2 regions of the Paenibacillus sp. 01T47 genome follow, and region 2 is predicted to be linked to the other one. Evidence: predicted binding sites of a transcription regulator. Region 2 holds the regulator's gene; the other holds the start of a gene.

Region 1 (8,154 bases), on a different contig from region 2:
CTTTTGCGCCTGTTTCTCCATCCGTTCCACGAAAACCTCTGTGCCCCCTCAAACCTCGAGGTCCTTTATCTCCCTTCGACCCTCTATACCCTCTTGGCCCCCTTACGCACCTTTTTACTCTTTTACTCGGTTTTGAAGAATGGCCGCCCAGGCATTTCAAAGCACTATTGAGGATTATGATAGAGTCCTTCACATCAACTTTAGCTCTTCTAATTTTATCTCTACGTGTAAGCCTTCTGGCCTTCCGCAGCTCAACAATCGCTAAGTTTAGTTTTCTTAAGCATTTCGACCGTTTATGCGCCAACTCTATACACCTCCAATAAGATCAGATTTTGCATTTTTCTTCCGTTTTTTATGAACAATACTGCCCATCGAAGCGACTGCTTCATGTATTTGCTGCTCAGCGTGTTTTAAGTGTTTCGTTTTAATTAAATTTCTCGCTGATTCCAATTTGTAAATCGCTTCATTTATTTTCTGCCCTTGAAGCCTTTTGTTCATAGACGTTTTATCACCCTCCGCTATTTAGCTTGTAATCCGCTCTAGCTTATAACGTGTTTATAATAACTAAATCAGTCTATGTCCAAAATGGTTTTCGAACACGGTAAATACCTAGCCTTTCAAGCAAAGTACAAGCAAGCGCCCTATATTTATTAAATCAAGGCTTGGAAGACACTGAATTTAAAAACAAAAAAGACCTCATTGGGTTCACCCCAACAAGGTCTGCAAGCAGCTTCTACTCCTTCTCCAGCCAATCAGCATCACGATCTCTTATTTCCAAAAGAAGCGGCAGCTGTTCAAAAAAAGCATCTACCACCTGAGGGTCAAAATGCCTCCCCCGTTCTTCTTTGATCAGTCCCAAAATGCGATCCATCCCCCAAGCCTCTTTGTACATTCTTGCGCTGCTTAAAGCATCAAATACATCTGCCAGCGCAGTAATTCGCCCATATATATGAATAGCCTCACCCTTAAGGCCTTGCGGATATCCGGTACCGTCCCACTTTTCATGATGCTGCCAAGCCACGATCGCCGCAGCCTGCAGCAGCGGTCTCTTGGAATTGTGCAATAATCGGTAACCGATAATGGCATGCTCCTTAATCTGCTCATACTCTTCTGCCGTTAGCTTCCCTGGTTTTTTCAACACAGCATCCGGAATAGCTACTTTGCCGATATCATGCATTGGAGATGCGCTGCGCAGCATGTCTGCTTCAGGATCACTCATGCCTAGTCCTTTTGCCAAAACATATGAATATTGTGCAACCCGTTTTACATGATTGCCCGTTTCTTGCGAGCGGCCTTCACCGATTTTTCCCATTGCCAAAATAATCTCTTTTTGCGTCTCTATTATTTCCTCATACAGCATGATGGACTCAAGCGACTTGCCTGAGTAAGAGGCAGCAAGCGATAAGTATTCCATATCTTTCACCGAGAATATCTGCTTCTCTGTTAGTTTGTTTATGGCTTGATAGGCACCAATTACTTCTCCTTGATTATTGTGAAAAGGGATCGTCATAATCGATTTCGTCCGATAACCGGTCTTTAAGTCGTTATCCGGATTGTGCCTTGGATCTTCATAGGCGTCATCTATAAAAATAGATTGTCCCGTGCTTATAGCACTTCCTACCAGCCCGCTGCCGTAAGGAATCCGTATCTCGCAAGCCCCGTGAGCTACCGCTGTAAAAAGCTCATTGCGAGCAGCATCAATCAACCAGACGGTGCACCGATCTGCAACGACCATCTCTCTGCCCATATTGGCCATTAAGATAAGGACAGCATCCAGCTTCTTTTCATTCGCTATTTTAGCTGTATATTCAAAAATCACCTTAAGCATTTGTTCAGGCGACAAATCCAATCGAAACGATTGCGGTTCATTTTGGAATTCAAGCATTCGAACAATCCTCCAGCCGATCAAACTCGTTATCCTTACCTCTATTCGCCTTTACATGCTTTTTATCCTCTTGATTCCATATAAAAGCGCAGTTATTCGACAAAAAAATACAATAGTCTTACACTAAAATGGTTAATCTTGCTTCACCTAAAGCACCCATGCTATAATCAATGTTGCTGCGCGTCCGTAGCTCATCCGGATAGAGCAAACGTTTCCTAAACGTTAGGTGGGAGGTTCGAGCCCTCTCGGGCGCGCCATTTCTTTCACGAAAATATAAAGCTTATTGCTAATGCCGGCAATAAGCTTTTTTTGTTTTCATCTACACCACACCAATTAGACTAGTGTCGAATAATTTTTATAAGACACCTGATCAGGATACATTGACTACGGAACGTTTGTTCGCATATAATGTGCATGAGGTGATTTACAAATGGCCATGCCGTTGTCCAAAGTAAACAATTCATACCTGTACCATCCACCTGCTCACGATGAGATACAGCTTCTTCACAAAGCTATTATCCTTCCACTAGCTCTCGTTATTGTTGAACGAAATAGACGCGAGCTTGAGAGAAAAGCGCGAACTTTACGTTCTATTTTTACTAGGGCAGCAGACATTATGATTGCAAAAATGAAAACAGATCTAACAACAAATACACAGCAGCTCCTTCAGAAAAGCATTACTCTGTGCATGTATAAAAACACTGCTGAACAGATCAGCTATTGCTATAATTGCCGCGGTTTTGAAGACCAGATTGCTTATTCGCATGCCTACATACGTAATGAGATAAATAAGTGTATTTCAACCTATAGTGCTGAGATTTTCACTAAATAAGCATCCCTCGATGATCAAAAAAACAGACGATCCTCTTAAAGCTTCTTAAGAAGTCTCACTATTGAAGTGAGGCTCTTTTCTCTACTCGTAATTTCGTCATACAACGCTATAATCTTCCATTCCAATCTGCTATACTACAAATAGTTTCATATCGTTCTACAAAACATACAGTTTTAACCAAAATTATTGTCGAAAAAACAGCTTTTTATTATGCATTGAGGAGGCAGTTCATATGGGAATTAATTTAAATCCGCCAGGAAGACCATCCAACATTCTTGGAGGCCAAGGCGGCATTCAACAGGGCGGTATTCAGCAAGGCGGTATCCAACAAGGGGGTATTCAGGGCGGATCAATAAATAACGCTTTTGGCGCAGCTCCCGCTCCTCAGGCCAGTCCTAATGGTGGGCTTATCCTTACCAAAGGACAGAAGCTGGATTTGACCAAAAATAATGCAGGGCTTGATTTATTGAAAATCGGACTTGGATGGGACACAAATAACCTGCAAGGCCAGAGCTATGACCTAGATGCAGAGGTGTTTATGCTGAATCAGACAAACACGGTTTCTTCCACTAGTCATATCGTTTTCTACAACAATCTCGTGAGCCCCGATGGATCAACACGCTATAAGGGTGATAACCGTGACGGACAAGGCAGCGGTGACGATGAGTCGGTTGAAATTCAATTATCCAGAGTAGCTTTGGATATCCAAAAAATCGTATTTACCGTTACAATTGATGAAGCTATTCGCAAAAACCAAAACTTTGGACAAGTTTCCAATGCATATATCCGTGTCGTGAACCAAGCAAACGGAGCCGAGATCTGCCGATTTGATCTATCCGAGGACTATTCCACCTCAATCTCCATCCTAGCTGGAGAAGTATATCGCCACGGCAATGAATGGAAATTTAATGCTGTTGGAACAGGCTTGTCGCTTGATCTAGTGGGCATATGTGCGCATTACGGGGCAATGTAACAGCTTACTTGTTAATGAAGCAGCTATAATTTCATTTTATATATTATATGGAGGTTACCCCGCATGCCGTTTCAATTCCAGGTCGAACGGGAATTATTTTTGAAAGCAGAAGGACAAGGCCAGTTTTTTGCCAAAAAAGGATCGATGGTTGCTGATCAAGCCTATAACAAGAAATTCAAATATTCTAAGCGGTTGTTAGGAACGAATTCCGGAAATGTTATCGGACAAGTGATCAACCATGGTATGCGTAAAGTAACGGGAGAAAACTTAGAGATTATGGAAGTCGAAGGACAAGGCATCGTATATCTCGCGGATGAGAACTCTCATGTTACAATCATTAATTTAGAGCAAGGCGGACCATGGCAAAGCGTAAGTGTTGAGAGTGAGGATCTGCTCGCATTTACGGATACTTGTCATTATGGCGTTACCATCATTGGAACGGGTGTCCTCTCCCAGCGCGGCTTGTTTACATCCAAACTTACTTACAACGGACAGGGCGCACAGGTTGCCGTAAAAACCAAAGGCAATCCACTGGTTTTGCAAGGCCCTTGCCGTGTAGATCCTGATGCCATCGTAGCTTGGACAGGTCCTTCCCCAAGTGTGAAGATCGATGTAAACTGGAAAACGCTTATTGGCCAAACCTCCGGGGAATCTTATATGTACGAATTCAGTGACCCTAATCAGGTTGTTATTATACAGCCATTTGAACGTGAGAGCGGCGTGAAATTCGGTATGGATGACAACCGTTACCAACCGCAAACGCAGAGCAGCGCATTCAACAACACCTTTGGCGGCAGCCAAGGAGGACATGACAGCAACAGTGGGCTTGGTGGAATTATCGGCAAGTTTCTGAAATAAGCATCGGATAATGATATAAGCCTTGCCGTATCGTTCGGCAGGGCTGTTTTCTTTGAAAACCAGCTGCTCTCCTATGGATAGCTGCCTTTTTGCTTGAAAGCATGTAACCCGGATCGCTTTCGCTGCGTACAAAGATAAACAGAAAACAAAAACTGCCCCATAGAATAATTTAAATATAGAAATAGGAGGAAAATAAAATGAAAGCTGCAGGTACACTTTTACTAGTCACTGCTATTATTGAAGGCATCTTAGGAATCCCCTTGCTGGGTGGCACCCTAGTCATGTTATCTGGATACACGCTATTATTTGCAACGCTCATTCTTCATATCGTAACGCTTGTTCTTTGCTCGCAACATAATAAGCCAGTCGTAGGCAGTATTTTGGGGATCATTACATCTGTATTAGCATGAATACCTATTCTCGGCATGATCATGCATCTTACTACAGCCCTATTCCTGTTCATTGGCGTTTCCAAAAACAATCAGCAAAATTACCCTACCCGTCCACCCGCTCCAGGCAGCTTCTAATCAAGAGGGCTATCCTACTGTAGATATTCTACAATAGGATAGTCCTTTTTTTATCTTGATGGCTCGCGATTTAGTAAGCTGATCATATTTTTTCTCCGATTGACGCTTAGCAGCAATCCCATGACCATTAATTCGATAATGGCATTTGTACCGCCATACGATATGAAAGGCATCGTCATGCTATTAATAGGCAGCAGCCCAAACGACATCAGAATATTCCAGACGAAATGAAAACCAATAATTGAAAATGAGCCAACGACCAAACCTCTAGCATATACATCCTTGAGTGTTTTTGCCATGCCAATCACTTTAACAATCAGCAATACGGCTAACAGCACTATAGCAATACCAAAAACCAAACCAAGACTGTAGATCAAATAAGTAAAGACCATTTCACTATAAACATAGCGAAACATTCGGTTCTCAACGCCAAATCCTTGTCCCCACATCCCTCCCAATCGAATAGATTCCAAGGATTTCTGGAGATAATAGTTTTTATCATCAGGGGAAGCAGTAGGATTTAGAAATGCGGTATATCGTTCCCATATGGATTTATAGCGAACTGGATCATTTATTTTTATAATAAACACCGTTCCTGCTGTTAGGATTGAACCCACGCTGGTTATAAACAGCTTGTACGTTTTTGCAACAAAAAGCATTAATACGGTCAGTCCAAATAAATATATAATAAAATTAAGATTGGAGTTTGCCGTGCTATACAGTATAGCGGGCACGATCGCATATAAAAGCGCCATTTTTCCGAAGTAAAATGAATTTCTGAATAGTCCCTGCTTCTCCTTATGCTTAACAAGCAACGTCCCTGCAAAAGCAATCATAAATAGGTAAGGAGATGTGCCATATACATCAAAGGTAAAAGACCCGATTGTGAGCCAGCTTTTCGAACCATTGACTTCGACTGCATAAAAAATACAGGCTACCATCAAAAAAATTGTTCCGCTATAAATGTACCATGAATACTTTTCCCATTTTCGATAGTCCAAAAAATAAATACCAATGATGAACACGATACCTATCGCTGTGAAAACTGCCTTCTTAAGAAAAAATTGAAACCCACTATACATATTTTGATCACTATAAGCGAATTCCATTGCATACATAGCAAGCAGGCCAATACCCACCATTATTGCGACAAGTGCGGCTAATCCCCATTCCATAACCGGCTTATGTGCTGCATGAAGCTGCTTGCCGATCTGATCAGGATCACCCATCTGGACTAGAGCAGCACGAACCGCCTCTTCCTCTGATAACCCTTCGTTTAGCTTATCCTCCACCAGCTCGTCCAGATGGTTCTGCATTTCAACCTTGATGTCACGATGCACATCTCTTGCTTTTACATGTCTGCAAACCTGCACTAAGTATTCCTGAATCGACTCATACTGAACAGGTTTGTTATTCATGCATGGCCCTCCCCGATTACGCGGTCTACCGTCGTCCGAAACAACGTCCACTCCTGCTTCTTCTCCTCCAGCTGCCCTCTTCCACGCGCTGTGATGCGATAATATTTCCGTTTGCGGCTGCCATCCTCATTCCAGTACGATTCAACCAGCTGTTCCACCTCAAGCGTATGTAAGATCGGATAAAGCGTCCCTTCTTTAAAAGTAAACACACCGCTCGAGCTTTTTTCAATTTCTTTGGTCATTTCATAGCCATACATTTCCTTACGGTCAAGCAGTGTCAAAATAAGAATAACGGTACTGCCTTTCATAAGCTCCTTATTAATTTTCATAACGCCCTCCTGTTTAAGTATCGCATTTCTATGCATCGATTATCTATGTATAAGTATATAGTTGACCACCACCGATTACAACATCATTTTAGGAATGGATTCCCATAATAGCTAATCGGTGATATATTTATGCATATCTTATCGCTGCGTTAACGTATAAGTACATAAGTCACATTAATCGGCGGTTTTCAATTTAAGGGAGGCAATACACAATGAATCAATCTTTCGGACTTCATAAGGAAGAAAAAACGTACGGCATGCTTTGCCATCTGCTTGCTTTTAGCGGTGTAATTATTCCGCTCGGCAACATTCTTGGACCACTCATCATTTGGCTTCTGAAGAAGGATCAATCCAGCTATGTGGATATGCATGGCAAGGAATCACTCAATTTTCAGATCAGCAATATGATTTATTCCATTATTTCCGGTTTGCTCATTTTTGTTCTCATCGGATTTATTACTACACCGCTTTTGTTTATTTTCTGGATTGCATTTACCATCATTGGGTCTATGCGTGCTTCAGAGGGCAATGGCTATCGCTATCCTCTAACCATTCGTTTCTTCAAATAAAACATAGAACCGCCGGGACGCAAATCGTTCCGGCGGTTCTATTATTTAGGAAGCTGCGAGCTATATTTTTTCCTCATCACATGCAAGCGGTCCAATTGGTCAAACGCCTGCTGCCCGCACCGCTTTGTAACGGCTACTGACAGTGCATCAAGAAGCGCAACTGGCGCTGCCATCGAATGAAAGCCCTCCAGTTCCCCCCGATCAACCTGCAGCACGAGATCGCTCTGCTCCAGCATATCGGATACGAGCAAATCCGTAATCAGTATTGTAGTGTAGCCTGCCTCTTTGGCATGCTCAAGCAGCACCGTTAATTCAGGTGAGCGCCTGACAAAGCCGAACATAAGCAGCACATCGCTGGAATCAGCATGAACAAGCGTTTCAAGCAGCTCGCTGCCACTCCCCGCCATACCTTCGATTTGCACATTTATCCGATTCAGACGAAATCGGATGAGCTCGATCAAGCTAGCTGCTGCTCCCGTTCCAAATACATACACTTTTCTAGCCTTATGAATGGCCTCCACCGCTTGATGAAACTGCTCACGGTCTACACGCTTTGAAGTAACCTCTACGTTAGCTGCTGCAATCTCCAGCATTTCACTTACAATATCAGCCTCTTCATGATCTACCTTATTCAATATTTTCTTCATCTTATGGGCAGGCGTCGCATGCTCGCTTTTCAGCAGCGTTTTCTTAAATGCCTTCAAATTAGCAAACCCAATCGTCCGCCAAAACCGCGATACCGTCGCCGTACTGACACCTACAG
Region 2 (8,154 bases):
TCAGGATGCAGGCATCCCGAGCTTACCGCTTGATTTGAAAGAAGCACTGGACGAAATGCTCAGAAGCGACATCATCTGCGATGCGCTGGGTGATCATGCTCTTGCTCATTTCTACGAGCTTAAAGAAATTGAGTGGGATATGTACCGCACACAAGTTCACCAATGGGAACGCGATCAGTATTTAACGCTTTACTAAAATTCAAAAACCTCAACGCTGCTGGCGTTGAGGTTTTTTTTGCGTACAGTTATACAGCTGAAATAAAGCCTAATGAAGTGAAGGCACAGGCATATGTTAATCATATGTCGATAAGTAACCTATATCATCGCTCAGCAACGTCTAAGATGCGCTGAGTTTGGTTTTAAAGATTATCAGAGCCATAATTAAGCAGTGGACTCAAATCGCGCCTAAAGAAAAGTATACAGGTCTAAGAGCTACGGTCTAGTGCTTGTATGTTGATGATATATATGCGTCATTAGTAAAACAAACCTTTATAGGATCAGTCAAACACATGGATAATGTGTTCGTGGCTGGTCTTTTTTAGGTTGACTAGAGCCAGTACCACATAGAGTTAGTACTATTCGGGTGGTTATATAGTTGTTATATTCATAACAGTTAATCAACCCAAGCTAATAAACGAAATCGTGACATATATCTTAAACTCAAAACGACCTAATTATAATCTGGATAATCAACGATAAATGAGGTGAGCAGCATGACAGAAACTAGAATAGATGAAGAAACCAATGGCAGTATTTATGTGTTGCTTACGGACACGGGCACATGGTTTACTCGAATGATCAAATTATTTACTGGTGCACCCTATAATCACGCTTCACTTGCACTGGATATAAATCTGAAGAATATATACAGCTTTGGGCGTAAACGTGCAAACAACCCGCTAATCGCTGGATTTGTCAAAGAAAACGTCTATACTGGAACGTTTCGATATTTCCCTAATACGCGCTGTGTTCTTCTAAAGATTGCTTTATCAGAAAAACAACATGCCGCATTGCTTCAATACATTCGTGAGTTTGAAAAAAATAAAGAAAATTACCGATACAATTTAATCGGATTGTTAGGTGTACTGCTTGAGCTTAATATCGAGCCAACAGATTCATATTTCTGCTCCCAGTTTGTTGCTGAAGCCATGCGGAGCAGTGGTATAAACTTGTGGGAACGACCATCCGCGCAAGTTACACCTCATGATTTTCTTAAACATGAGCAAATGCAAATTGTATATGAAGGATTACTTTATGATTATCCGAAACTTGACCGCAAGAAGCTAATACGAATTTCTAATTTAAGAACAACAGCAGTATTGCTAAGAAAACGTGTAATTTAAAATCTCTCCATCTAAATAACAAAGTAGTGGCTGAAAGGAGCATGAATAGCAAAAAGAAGATCCATCAAATGGATCTTCTTTTGTTAATATGAAGAATGGCTCAAATACGAATTAATATCCGAAGCCAAAGCCGCCGCAACTGCAAGCAATGATCACCAGTAGAATGAATAATACTAAGATGATTCCTAAGCTTGAGAAAGCTCCACCCACGTAACCGGACATTTTTCAATGCACCTCCTTACGAGTTGAATACACAGTATGTTATGCGTGATAAATTCATAGTGATTGGGTGTTTGTCATTTGCTGATTAATTGATGCAGGCATTGCGTTTTTAAGTTAAAGAAGCAGGTTTGTATAAATAATTAGCTTCAGCTTTATATGTACGATTTTACAGCGTATACGGATGCTGCTGTAAATTCTTCAGGATTATATTCACAATTGTCCGATTGGGAAAATTTTTGGCAAGAATCCGATGCTGATTTTCCTTATATCGTAACTGTGAACGATGAGATCGCTGGCTTTGCATTAACCAAAAAAGTAAATGAAAATGACAGACACTATAATTTACTTGCACATTTTTTTATTATGCGAAAATATAGAAGATCTGGTGTTGGTAAACAAGCAGCTAAGCTAGTTATACAAAAGCATAGCGGATTGTGGGAGCTGTATCAGCTTGAACGAAATGTTCCCGCACAACAATTTTGGACCCATGTCATTGGAGAGCTCACAAATCAGAATTTTGTTGAAAGGTTTGAGAATGGCAGACGTTACCAACCCTTTAAGCAATAAAGTTAATGTAATAGTCAAAGAAAAGGCTGAATCAACGTTGCAAATACGTTGATTCAGCCTTTTCTTTATGTACATATGAGTTGGTATTAATGAATATCACGGAAAAGTCCAATGACTTTACCTAGAATCGTTACATTTTGAAGTAATATAGGCTGCATTGTGGAATTTTCCGGCTGCAAACGAATATGATTTTTCTCTTTGTAAAATGTTTTGACTGTTGCTTCGTCGTCCTCAGTCATTGCAACGACGATCTCACCATTGTTTGCCGTTTGTTGTTGACGAACGATAACATAATCCCCGTCATGAATACCTGCTTCAATCATACTCTCACCCATGACATTCAATATAAAAACACTGCTGTCACCAACAAAATGGGAAGGAAGCGGGAAATATTCTTCAATATTTTCTGTAGCAGTAATTGGCACACCAGCGGTAACTTTACCAACAATAGGTACTCTAGCTACGGATAGCGGGATAATGCCATCAGAGCCTTCTTGATCCAAAATTTCAATAGCACGCGGTTTAGTAGGATCTCGGCGTATTAAACCTTTTTTCTCTAGACGGTCCAAATGACCGTGAACGGTTGAACTGGACAACAATCCAACAGCTTCGCCGATTTCTCGAACGGAGGGTGGATAGCCTTTCTCCCGAACTTCATTCTTAATAAATTCAAGAATTGAATGTTGTCGGTTAGAAATCTTCGACACTGCAATCACTCCATTAGTAGGTTTGCAAAAAATTATAACATAGAACTCGAGTTCGTACAAACATAAGTTCTTAAGTACAGAGGTTCGTATTTTTTTCGTTGACACCAAACGTTTGTTCGTGTAATCTAAAAACAGAACAAACGTTTGGGGTGTTGATAAATGATAACCAGTCCAAGTTTTTATAGAACCATTCATAAACAAGATACGAACAAAGCAACAAAGGTCAACCGCTTGATTAGGCATTTCATAAAGCGTCATACTGTTAAACTCGTCGTTTGCACTGCTGTGTTTTTCTTATTGTTTACGAGCTTCCTACTTATGGGGACATACGCTTCGAGTAATACTCCCGAAGCCGCTTCCGCGGAAGAACAAATTATTAGGGTGCAATCAGGTGATACACTCTGGAATATAGCAAAACAAGTTTCAGATGGCAGCCATGATATCAGATATATCGTATATTTGATTAAAGATCGGAATGATCTGCAATCAACAGTAATAAAGCCAGGACAGAAGTTAATTATTCCTAGCATTTAGCTTGATTTTCCATTACAATTCAATAGTTCATACAAAAAATTACTTTCTATTTAAAGTAGATGCAGGCCAATCTACTTCTTTAGAAAGTTTTTTTATGTTTACTGCAGGGTTAACCCTTAGTTTAGCCGTCTATTAAAGGGGACTGAAAGGAGATGCTATTTTGTTACGAGTTGAAGAGTTATCCCACTCATTTATGAATGGGCATGAAACAACCACTGTACTGCAGAAAATAAGCTTTCACGTACATAAGGGAGAAATGATTGCGTTGTTAGGGAGCTCCGGTTCCGGTAAATCTACTTTACTGAACTTAATGGCTGGCTTAATGAAGCCTACAGAAGGCCAAATCTTTATTGCGGACCATAATATTGTAACGATGAATGAAAACCGCTTGGCAGAGTTTAGACGGAAGCATATCGGATTTATTTTTCAAGCGTATGAGTTGATAGCCAACTTGACGGTTAGGGAAAATGTGGAGCTTCCGCTTGTATTTCAATCGATGCATCCTTCAATACGGAAGAAAAAAGCTCTTTCGTTATTAGAGCAGATGGGAATTCCTGATAAAGCAGAGTTATTCCCATCTCAGCTCTCGGGAGGACAACAACAGCGTGTCAGTATTGCAAGATCATTGATAACAGAGCCATCAGTTATTTTTGCGGACGAGCCTACCGGTAATTTGGATACCAAAACAGAGGAAGAAATTATTATGATTTTGAAGCAGTTGAATAAAACGATGGATACTACCTTTATTATCGTAACTCATGAACGTGAGGTAGCAGCACAAACGGAAAAAATTATCACGCTGCGAGATGGTTATCTCGTAACGGATCAGGAAGCCGCACGAGAAAGTATGCTTGCGGGGGGAATTCAAATTGAGAATTAGTGATATTTCAAGATTATCATGGGATCAGGTAAGGCGTAGAAAGGTTGTAACGGCATTATGCGCTGCGGGTATTTCTATTGGATGTGCAGCAATAATAATCGCACTCAGTATCGGTGAATCTGCTCAAGTTTACATTGAGAAACAAATGAATAGTTACTTGAAGATGGATGAAATAACGGTCACAGCCAGTACAGGAGCATACGCTGGCGGCGGAGCATCCACAGCTGATGAAGATTCTTTGCAGAAAGGCAAGTTAACCAAGCAAAAGCTTGACATCATGAGACAAATCGAACATGTCAAAGCGGCATCACCATATCAACAGCTCAACTATATGGAGACGATGACGTTAGATGGGCTTACTTCACAAATTCAAACCGAAATTATAGGTACAGATATTGAGATGCTTTCCGCTTTTGGAAATGACATCAATCAAGGAGAAGCAACGAATGTATTAGGTACTATCGTTCTTAACTATGGAGCGACAATGGGATTTATTGATGAAGAGTCGAAACGAAAAATTCGAGAGCAAATCGATGCCAATCCCTATGATGAAACGGTTTATCAGCAATTTGAGAAGTTAAATCGTGTACCAGGGGCTTTATATCAGAAGCAAATACAGCTTCGTTCCTATTCACCTGATGGCCAAGTCGTGTTGAGCGGACCTCTTCGGGTAATAGGCGTGCTCAAGAAGCCAGCAGGAGTCAGTGATGAGCAGTCGATGTATGACAAAAAAGGTTATGTCTCATTAGAGACAGCGGAGCTCTTGAAGAAAGAGCTGAAGCTAGGGAGTGATGAGCAGGAAGCTTATAACTCTATTATTGTAAAAGTAGATAACCAAGCAAAGATTGAACAAGTAGAGAAGCAGCTGCAGAAACTAGTCGTTACGACGCGAACTAATCTACAGCAAAAGGAACAGCTCGCAAATGAATTTAAGATCATAAAAGCTGCGGCACTTGGTATTGGTGTGTTTATTCTAATCATAGCTTCGATATCGATCGTTGTAGCGATGACGATGTCTACCTATCAGAGACGTAGACAAATTGGGATAATGAAGGTGCTTGGTGCGAATTTGGCTCAAATCCGCAACATGTTCATCATCGAGGCAGCACTGCTCGGATTGCTTGGTGGATTGTTAGGTGTACTTTTCTCGTATTGGATTGTATGGGGTATAAATGCCCTCATTTATAACTTATCCGGCGAGACGGACTCTGTCATTATTTTCATTCCATTTATAACGATTCCAATAGGCATGGCTTTTGCGCTTGCTACAGGTATACTATCGGGTATCTATCCAGCAATAAGCGCTTCACGTACGGATGCTTTAACAGCGATTAGGCGCGATTAATTTATGGTTGAAGAAGGAGCTTACATATGAAAAGAAAAATAAAGTGGGGAATAATCGGTATTATTATTATTGGGATAAGTTTTGGACTATACAAAATAGGCAATCCTCCAAGGCAAACAGAATTCGTTTCTGAGTCTCAGCCAATTACATTCCAAGTGACGAACGAAACGATAGCCAATACGGTTGAAGTAAAGGGGAAATCATTGTATGAGCAGGAAACACTCATCTATGCACCTTATGGCTCCGAGGTTAAACAGTGGGCGGTAGAAGACGGGCAGCAGGTGAAAAAGGGTGATATATTGTTTAACCTGGATCAGACGGCAGTGCAAAACGATATTTTACAAATGGAGGCAGTTCTGCGAAAGGGCAAGCTTGAGGCTGAGTTAAACGATTACCTCAATCAATTGAATGACGAATCAGCGGCGATGGAGTCAACGGAAGAAGCACGAAAAAAAGTGCTCGTTGAAAGAGAAATCGCACGTTTATCCAAGGATGTCAATGAAGTAACAGCGAGCATTCAAGCCAAGGAGCTGCAGCAAAAGAAAAAAATGCTTAATGAATCCAGCTTTCGTTCACCAGCAACGGGAATCTTTTTATTCGATAATCCTAACAAACGGCCACAGGCATTGACCGTCAATGAGTATATCGGCAAAGTCGTTGACTTGAACAAATTGCAATTTATCGCCTTAGTTGGCGAACAGGATGTGTTTCGAATTAAAGCGGGCATGCCGGTCAAGGTGAAGATGAATGCGATGAAAGAGCTGAACCTTTCAGGCAAAGTGCTTAAAGTTTCTAAGTTTGCAAAAACGGGAACGGATCAAAACAATTTAAATCAAGCCGCACAATTTGAAGTCGTAATCGTGCTCGAGCCTAACGAGTATTTGATTGCCGGCCTTAGCCTCAGCGGTGCTATTGAAACTGAACGCAAAGAAAATGCAATATCAGTGCCATCGATTGCGATTATTCGCGAGAAAGATAAACATTTCGTGATGCTCGATACAGGCAATGGTCAATATGAGCGTAAGGAAATAAAGATTGGCCTCGAAACGCCAGAACAAACAGAAGTGCTTGAAGGATTGAAGCCAGGCGATCAAGTTGTTTTGCAATAACGAATGCTGCTGTCTGTCGTTACTTTATTCGAGATGAGCTCTGTTGCCTTGACAACTGATTGGTGGAAATGTAAAAGTAGAGAGTAGAGTTTTTTTCATCATGAGAGGAGTAGAGCATGTAATGGAATTCGATAAAATTATAGAACGTATTAACGAGCTGGCTCGTAAAAATAAATCGGAAGGTTTATCCGATGAGGAAACGGTTGAGAGAGAAGAGCTTCGCAAGCAATACTTGACTGTTTTCAAAAGCAATTTCCGTCAACAGCTTGATAAGATCGAAATCGTTGATGACAAAGATAATGTTAAGCACTAATGAATGTATTGTGTAATCATTTAATATCCAAGATGGGGTGATTAGATGAATTTCAAACTATTAGGCAAAAGTGGACTAGCTGTTTCTGAGCTTTGTTTAGGCACCATGACATTCGGCAATACGACAAGTGAGGAAGATTCGATCGAGATGATCGATCGTTTTGTTGATCGTGGAGGCAATTTTCTCGATACGGCCGACGTTTATGTGAGCGGTCGTTCCGAGGAAATCGTCGGCAAAGCGATTAAAAACAAACGATCTGACATCGTTCTTGCTACAAAAGTGCGTATGACAACATCCAGCAATATTAACGGTGTAGGCTTATCTCGCAAACATATTATGGACGGTGTAGAAGCTAGTCTTAAGCGGCTTCAGACTGATTATATCGATCTGTATCAAGTGCATGTATGGGATCATGCGACTCCAATAGAGGAAACGCTGCGCACACTGGATGACCTCGTTACTTCTGGTAAAGTTCGTTACATAGGATGTTCCAATTTTTTTGCTTGGCAGCTGATGAAATCACTAGCGTATAGCGATGCTAGCAGATATGTGCGTTTTGTATCGATTCAGCCTCAATACAGCTTAGTGAGCAGGCAGATGGATCGTGAAATGCTGTCGCTTTGTTTAGAAGAGAAAGTCGGAATTATTCCTTGGGCCCCGATTGGCGGCGGTTTTCTAACGGGACGCTATACAAGGGAAGAGCCAAAGGAAGGACGTCTAACTTCCAAAGTAGGCGAGAGCGCGTGGAATCTGCGGTCTAATGATAAAAACTTTGAAATTCTCGACGCATTGCTGGAAGCAGCGAAAGAGCTGGATAAATCACCTGCACAGGTAGCTTTAAGATGGCTCATTCAGCGAGAAGGCATTACTTCACCGATTTTTGGTGCCAGCAAGCTGGAGCAATTTGAAGATAATATTGGCGCCATCGGCTGGGAAATGCCAAGCGAGGTTTGGAACCGTTTGGAGCAAATAAGTGCGCTTCCGGAAGATTATCCTAATCGTTTTATTGAAAAGTTTCGCAGACCGTTTGAATAAGGTATTTAATTAGGAGGAGAATTTGTTTGTCACGTTCCTGGGAGCGCAAAGTGCGCAAAAATATGGATGTCGTAAATAAGCAGCGCAAGAAGCAAGGAA

What was found. The regulator LexA, encoded in region 2, represses DNA repair genes until DNA is damaged. The targets are predictions, from matches to a motif close to CGAACATATGTTCG.
Region 1: the regulator LexA is predicted to act here: its motif matches at 2,274-2,287, upstream of AC1DOV_RS33545 (YhjD family protein).

Annotation. Positions count from the first base shown of each region.
Region 1 covers NZ_JBFTPA010000039.1:14,610-22,763, reverse strand. Annotated here, with positions in the region: partial or broken gene AC1DOV_RS33565 (hypothetical protein) at 1-52, opposite strand, end outside; gene AC1DOV_RS33560 (hypothetical protein) at 307-498, opposite strand; gene AC1DOV_RS33555 (HD domain-containing phosphohydrolase) at 734-1,885, opposite strand; tRNA gene AC1DOV_RS33550 (tRNA-Arg) at 2,066-2,142, shown strand; gene AC1DOV_RS33545 (YhjD family protein) at 2,316-2,717, shown strand; gene AC1DOV_RS33540 (TerD family protein) at 2,950-3,690, shown strand; gene AC1DOV_RS33535 (AIM24 family protein) at 3,754-4,548, shown strand; gene AC1DOV_RS33530 (hypothetical protein) at 4,746-4,958, shown strand; gene AC1DOV_RS33525 (FtsW/RodA/SpoVE family cell cycle protein) at 5,126-6,493, opposite strand; gene AC1DOV_RS33520 (PadR family transcriptional regulator) at 6,490-6,822, opposite strand; gene AC1DOV_RS33515 (DUF4870 domain-containing protein) at 7,035-7,391, shown strand; gene AC1DOV_RS33510 (MurR/RpiR family transcriptional regulator) at 7,433-8,154, opposite strand, start outside.
Region 2 covers NZ_JBFTPA010000002.1:285,147-293,300, reverse strand. Annotated here, with positions in the region: gene glnA (type I glutamate--ammonia ligase) at 1-196, shown strand, start outside; gene AC1DOV_RS05335 (hypothetical protein) at 714-1,343, shown strand; gene AC1DOV_RS05330 (sporulation protein YjcZ) at 1,455-1,565, opposite strand; gene AC1DOV_RS05325 (GNAT family N-acetyltransferase) at 1,722-2,132, shown strand; gene lexA (transcriptional repressor LexA) at 2,219-2,839, opposite strand; gene yneA (cell division suppressor protein YneA) at 2,999-3,373, shown strand; gene AC1DOV_RS05310 (ABC transporter ATP-binding protein) at 3,534-4,253, shown strand; gene AC1DOV_RS05305 (ABC transporter permease) at 4,243-5,598, shown strand; gene AC1DOV_RS05300 (efflux RND transporter periplasmic adaptor subunit) at 5,625-6,707, shown strand; gene AC1DOV_RS05295 (DUF896 domain-containing protein) at 6,829-7,020, shown strand; gene AC1DOV_RS05290 (aldo/keto reductase) at 7,066-8,055, shown strand; gene AC1DOV_RS05285 (hypothetical protein) at 8,082-8,154, shown strand, end outside.